3 regions of the Rhizobium sp. TAL182 genome follow, and region 1 is predicted to be linked to each of the others. Evidence: riboswitches for the same ligand, from Rfam matches in the RefSeq annotation. Region 1 holds a riboswitch; each other region holds the start of a gene.

What was found. Region 1 has a riboswitch for cobalamin ahead of nrdH (glutaredoxin-like protein NrdH). Riboswitches for the same ligand answer to the same signal wherever they lie in the genome.
Region 2: another riboswitch for cobalamin. It lies ahead of Tal182_RS18760 (CbtB domain-containing protein); the one in region 1 lies ahead of nrdH (glutaredoxin-like protein NrdH).
Region 3: another riboswitch for cobalamin. It lies ahead of bluB (5,6-dimethylbenzimidazole synthase); the one in region 1 lies ahead of nrdH (glutaredoxin-like protein NrdH).

What each region holds. Positions count from the first base shown of each region.
Region 1 covers NZ_CP021024.1:4,061,920-4,064,114, forward strand. The annotation lists gene nrdE (class 1b ribonucleoside-diphosphate reductase subunit alpha) at 1-450, opposite strand, end outside; gene nrdI (class Ib ribonucleoside-diphosphate reductase assembly flavoprotein NrdI) at 429-842, opposite strand; gene nrdH (glutaredoxin-like protein NrdH) at 856-1,077, opposite strand; cobalamin riboswitch at 1,339-1,565, opposite strand; gene Tal182_RS20225 (heavy metal translocating P-type ATPase) at 1,976-2,195, opposite strand, start outside.
Region 2 covers NZ_CP021024.1:3,735,398-3,737,592, forward strand. The annotation lists gene Tal182_RS18750 (hypothetical protein) at 1-160, opposite strand, end outside; gene Tal182_RS18755 (CbtA family protein) at 214-948, opposite strand; gene Tal182_RS18760 (CbtB domain-containing protein) at 1,062-1,271, opposite strand; cobalamin riboswitch at 1,297-1,447, opposite strand; gene Tal182_RS18765 (histidine phosphatase family protein) at 1,504-2,058, shown strand.
Region 3 covers NZ_CP021024.1:2,551,087-2,553,281, reverse strand. The annotation lists gene Tal182_RS12820 (3-deoxy-7-phosphoheptulonate synthase) at 1-281, opposite strand, end outside; cobalamin riboswitch at 658-844, shown strand; gene bluB (5,6-dimethylbenzimidazole synthase) at 886-1,575, shown strand; gene Tal182_RS12810 (DUF2865 domain-containing protein) at 1,579-2,195, opposite strand, start outside.

The DNA of each region.
Region 1 (2,195 bases):
CTCGTCGCCCCGCGCCAAAGTCAGCGCCACCATGCAGATGCGGTCTTCGTAGCGCTCGAGATAACGTTTTCCGTCGAAGGTCTTCAGCGTGTAGCTGGTGTAATATTTGAAAGCGCCGAGGAAAGTGGGAAAACGGAATTTCCTGGCATAGGCCTGATCGAAAAGGTCGCGGACAAAATTGAAGGAATATTGGTCGAGCACCTCCTGCTCGTAATAGCCCTCAGTGACGAGGTAATCGAGCTTTTCTCGAAGATTGTGAAAAAACACGGTGTTCTGGTTCACATGCTGCAGGAAATATTGCCTGGCCGCCATGCGATCCTTGTCGAGTTGGATCTTGCCGTCATCGTCATAGAGGTTCAGCATCGCGTTCAGCGCGTGATAATCGAGCGTTTCAGCCGCCTTCAGCGGTTTTGCGCCCGCATCCCGCGTCAGATTTGTTCCCGTGTCCAAAATCGTCCCATCCCGTCTTTGACATTGGCGACATCCTCGGCCGTTCCCAGAAGCTCGAACCTGTAGAGATACGGCACCTGGCACTTCTTCGAGATGACATCGCCGGCTAGCCCGTAGGTCTCGCCGAAATTGCTGTTGCCCGCGGCAATCACGCCGCGGATGTTGGAGCGGTTTTCCGCATCGTTGAGGAAGCGGATCACCGGCTTGGGCACGGCTCCCTTTACGATCCCGGGGCCGCCGTCGCCGCAATAGGTAGGCAAGATCAGCACATAAGGTTCGCGGATATGGATGTCCTCAGCGCCAAGGGGAATGCGCGCCGCGCGCAGCCCCAGCTTCTCGACGAAACGATGGGTATTTCCGGATCGGCTGGAATAATAGACGATCAGCCCCATCGCTTTTCTCAGCTCAGGAAAGCGCGCTGATCATGTCGGGTCGGAAACCCGCCCAATGCTGGCTGCCGGCAACCACGACCGGAACCTGCATGTAGCCCATGCCGCGCACACGATCGAGCGCTTCGGCATCCTGGGAAATATCGACGATTTCATAGTCCACGCCCAGGCGGTCGAGGGCGCGGTAGGTGGCAGTGCATTGGACGCAGGCCGGCTTGCTGTAAACGGTAACGCTCATCATGTTCCTCGTGATGTCAATGGATTCAGGACGCAGGGCTGGATCGGGCGCCGTACGGCGTCCGGGACAATGCTTGATAATGATGTGGCAAGGTTGGCGCTTTAAACGCCTGATATCATCCCTCGCAGGATGTGCGCGGGCGACGGCCTTGATGTTCTCGACATGACTTCAAACCCCGAAGTGCTCATGCGGACGTTCGGGGCAGCGCAACAGGCGCGGATCATTCCGCATTCGATCACGCGACCTTCCGTACACCCCGCCCGTGGACGTTTCGTTCAAGGCAGGTCTCCTGGCTCGCGGGTCAAAGCACTCTGCTCCAGCCTTCCCAAGGCATCATGCCTCAGTGACCTGAAATTGGGCAGTTGCTCGCCGCTTACAGTTGCGGGGGCAGCTCCGGCATCGCCGCGCCATGATGGCGCAACGCACCGTATTCCCGTCTTAGCCCTCGATCCTCACGAATCGAGGGAACCTCGAACACTAGATATAGTACGCGAATCCAAATTCACGTCAACGGATGGTTTGTGCATTGCGTTACGGCAGGTTTGAAATCGCTGTATTCCTGTGAAAAACAGGGATAACGAAAGCTTAACGAAAACAGGCTGTGGAGAAGGCCTCGACGTGAACCGGCCGGCAAGCTGCCTCCTAGGCTGCTGACAAAGCACTGCAACCCGCGACGTCATCCTCGGCCTTGTGCCGAGGATCTGCGCACGTCCAATTAAGCATCTGAAAATTAAACCGTTTTCCTGTCTAATAGTTGCGGTGGTTAGATGCTCGGCACAAGGCCGAGCATGACGGAGGAGACTTTGTCAGCAAACTGAGAGCCGGCAGATGGCCGGCTCCGCTATTTTCGATTCCCGGGGTAGGCCCGAATCGGCAGTCTTCCCACCGCCAGTCGGGTTCATACCTTTATCCGAAGCAATCGCAGCGCATTGATCGTCACCAGCACGGTGGCGCCGGTATCGGCGAGGATCGCCGGCCAGAGCCCGGTAATGCCGGCGATCGTGGTCACCAGAAAGAAAGCCTTCAGCCCGAGGGCGATGGTGATATTCTGCAAGATATTGCGCATCGTGCGCTTGGAAAGCGCGATCATCCGCGCCACGTCGCCGACGCGTCCGTGC
Region 2 (2,195 bases), 330 kb from region 1:
ACGGTTCGTTCGTATCGGCCGCCCGTGACGCCAGCGTGCTGATGCTGCTGCGATACTCCGAAATGACCGCCATCTCGCCGTGGGAAATTGCCGGAATATCGAGCCCGGCATGGGAGCCGCCAGAGCTGCTCCCATGGGCGAGGGCATTTCCGATAGACATTGGCGATAGGCTCGCGATGAGACCGAGAAAAGCAAGCCTGCCGATATGCCGCATCACCGGAACGTCGGCAGCAGTCCGCTTTTGGCGGCAAGAGGCCTTTCTGCCAGCACTCCGAAAACAAGACCGAGCGTTGTCCAAAGGATCGCGTGCATGCCGAGCGTGGTGCTGCGGAACCGCCAGAGCACCATCGCCGAGAAATTCTCCGGCACCTCGTTGATCGGCGGCAGCAGATAGAGAACCGAGCCGATGAAGACGAGATAGGCGATGCCGGCAATGATCGCGCCGTTCCAGAGACCGAAACGCTCGCCAAGGCGGCGCGACAGCGCGATCGCGGCAACCAGCGAGGCGAGCGAAACGACGATCATCAGGAAGAATAGTTCGGTCCTGACGCCGATCGTATCGGGATTGCCGACCGCCGGCGGGTTGGCCGGATATTTGATGCCGGGAACCAGAACGACCGCCACGAAGGCGGCAATGGCGATGACGGCCGAGGTGCCGCGCGCCGATAGGCTGCTGAAGCGGCCGTGCACGAAGGCGAAGGCGAGCGAAAAAAGCCCGCCGACGGCGATGCTGTAGGCCATGACGCCTGTGAAAAGGCCGGGACCGGCCTGCGTGGCCCGGCTGACGATTTCAGGTTCGGCAGCTTCGCCCGCAGCCTGGGCGCTCGCCTCCTCGAAGGCGATTGCCGCATCGACCAGCGGCTCGCCGAAGATATGCGCAAAAGCGAAAACGAGCATGCCAGCAATCAGGCCCGCAAGCATGCCGCGAAGCAGGAGCTTTCCAACCATGTCAGTATTCCCCCTAAGCATGTCGCGCAAAGTATGCAGCGGTTTTGCGATACCGACATGCGTAAAACAAAGACCTAAAGCGCGAGAAACGAATCCGAAAGATCGCGATGCGCTTAGTGGCAGGGAAAGCCGAGAAGATGGCGGCCGTCATGCACGAATTCGTGCACATACATGCCGTTGAACAGCGCCATCGCGCCCTCCTCGGTGCCGACGAAATAAAGAACGATGAGCATCAGCAGACCGCCGAAGATCGCCCAGGGAAGGATCTCGCCAACCGGGATCGGGGCCGGCGCCGCAACGGGCGCGAAAGTGGTGTCAGACATGTATTCCTCCGGAATGACGCGTTCAGTCGAAAGAGTGTTGTGCGGCAGGGTCTGACTTCCAGCGTGAAGAGCTTTCGACACACTGGTCACAGTGGCGCGACCGCGCCGGGTTTCCACCGGCTTCCAAACCCGCAACAGCACGGTTATATCTGCACGCCGAAGAGACTGTCAACGAAACTTCACGAAGCCCGCAAAGGCCGTCCACACCCCGTCCTCGGAGATCAGAACAACCGTGAATACGCGCCTCACCTGGATCTGCCACGGGGCGACGGCGGCGAACCGCAAGGCCCTGTTTCCGCTCGACGAACCGCTGGAAGAAAAGGCCGTGGAAGAAGCAGCCAGGATCGCCGCCCTGCCCTACGCCGATCGTATTGTCACAAGCCCCGCCTTGCGCGCCCGCCAGACGGCTGAGGCGCTCCGTCTCGAAGCGCAAATTGATCCGTCGCTTCGAGATTGCGACCATGGCCGCTGGGCTGGCAGATCGATCGAGGCGATTGAGGCGGAAGAGCCGGAAAATCTCATGGCCTGGATGACCGAGCCGGGGGTTGCCCCGCACGGCGGCGAGAGTCTTCTCGACCTGCGAAAGCGCGTCGCTGGCTGGATGGATGCCCAGTCCGCCCAAAGCGGTCACGTGATCGCCATTAGCCACGCGGCCGTCATCCGGGCTGCAGTCGCGCATGTGCTTCAGGCGCCGCCCTCCTCCTTCTGGCTGAGCGACGTCGAGCCACTCGCCATCGTTCGCATGACCAGCAACGGAAGCCGCTGGTCTCTGCGCCTCCAGCATTAGAGATTCCTTATTTTCTCCAGCCTTACACAAGCAAATCGCGTCATTCCTGTTGAACCCGGTTTTGCGGGGACTACTTCCTTGTCCCAAGGAGATGGAAGAATGACATATGATTGGAGTGGAGAGCGTACACGGCGCCT
Region 3 (2,195 bases), 1.5 Mb from region 1:
TAGACGCGCATGACTACTTCGAGATCGCTGGAGAGGCGCTGCCGCTGTTCCGCTAAGCGCTCGGCATATTCGAGTGCTGCAGCAGGATCGTGGATGGAGCAGGGGCCGATGACGACGATCAGGCGGTCGTCTTCTCCCTCGAGGATCTGATGGATCGCATGACGGTTGCTGGTCACCGTCTCGCTGACGGCAACGGTTCGGGGGATTTCCGCGATGATATCTGCGGGTTTGGTCAGCGGGGTGATTTCGAGGATACGCAGATCATCAATGGTATCGGGCACGGTGTGGCTCCTGTTTTGTCATACCGTGCGGAAACAAAAAAAGCCGCCAGGTAGACTAGCGGCTGTTCGGGTGGTCGTCGCGTCGAATTCAGTTACGCACGGGCCCGCATCCGCTGGGAGCAGCGGTACCAATAAAATCGCGAGGCGTAGACAGAAGTGATCGACATGCGGCGTATTTAGCGTGGCGGCCTTCCGTTGTCACGCAGAATCTGCGGCCTGAAAGAGGGCTTGGGCGTGCAGCAGTCTCCAATGCGTTTGCGAGCGTGGTCGTGACCAGCCGCCGCCTGTTCACCGGCACGTCAGGCGGAAAAATCGCTGTTTGCCTAACGGCCTCATCGGGCTCGGCTGCCTCCGCTTGCCCGCGAAGCGCTTTCCTGAAATAGATACCTCGTCAGGTGCCCGCTTTCACGCGGGAGAATCGGGAATCCGGTGCAAGACCGGAACGTGCCCAACGCTGTAAGGCCGACGCCCGCCGCTTCATCATGCCACTGGCTTTTGCCGGGAAGGCTGCGGCAGACGGATGACGCCAAGTCAGAAGACCGGCCTGGCAAGATAGACCCAACCCGCGCGGACGGCGGGCGGTTGCGTTGTTGGGGATTTGACGATGCGACCCTTTGTTGAGGATGCCCTGTCGGAGGCATCCGGTTTTTCTCCGGCCGAACGCGAGGCCGTGTATCACGCGATCCTGACCCGACGCGACGTGCGCAGCCAGTTCCTGCCCGATCCGTTGCCGGACGATGTCGTGGCGCGGCTTCTGATGGCCGCCCATCACGCTCCCTCCGTCGGCTTCATGCAGCCGTGGAACTTCATCCTGGTGAAAAGCGAATCCGTGCGCGCGCGTGTCCGGGACGCTTTTGCAAAGGCCAACGAAGAGGCGGCACTGATGTTCGACGGCGAACGGCGGCAGGCGTACCGCTCCCTGAAGCTCGAAGGCATCGTGGAGGCGTCGCTCGGCATATGCGTGACCTGCGATCCCACCCGCGGCGGCAGCGTGGTGCTGGGACGGACGCACAATCCGCGGATGGATTCCTATTCGACCGTTTGCGCAATCCAGAATCTCTGGCTTGCGGCCCGCGCCGAAGGGGTCGGCATCGGCTGGGTCAGCATCTTTCGTGAAGGCGACCTGAAAACAATTCTCGGCATACCCGAGCATATCGAGGTGGTCGCGTGGCTCTGTGCCGGCTTTGTCGACCGGCTTTATGATGAACCGGAACTCTCGGTCAAAGGTTGGCGGCAGCGGCTACCGCTCGAGGAACTCGTGTTCCATGATGGATGGGGACGCAACGACCCTTAGCGATTACTGCTGTTGTGGTTGCGGGCCCGGCGTTGCCGGATTGGCAAGGTCGATCGAGCCCTGGTCGCCGGCAAGGAATTGCGGGCCGACCTGACGGACCTTGTTCTGCGTGGGGTCGTAGGGACGTTCGGGAACGGATGGCTGCGGCGGGGCTGATGCTGCCGCGGTATCTTTCGCCGGCGGATTGGTGCGGACCGTCGTGATCGAGCCCTGCTGCGGCGGTTCGCTCAGGGCCTGCTTGCCGCGCATCTCCTCGTAATAGGCGGTGAGATTGCAGGCGCAGGAATTTTTTTCGCCAGGCGCGCGGTTCTTGTAGGCAAAGGCGTTCTTCATGGCGCTATAGGGCGCACCCGTTGCGGCCGAAATCATGTTCGAGGCTTCGGTGCTGGTCACGTCGCGATAAAAGAGCTCGGTCTCGATGCCGGGGCACATCTTGGCGCAGGTCTGGGCATCGCGGCCGAAATCGACCGAGGTGGTGTTCGAACTGATCGGGAAGAAGCCGCCGTCGCAGCTGCGAACGCAGATGGTACTGACCGGCGAAAACATTTCGGTCCTCGGCAGGCCGTAACGCGGATCGGCCTCTTCACCGCCGCCGAGCGGGATGAATGTGTCGGTGCGCA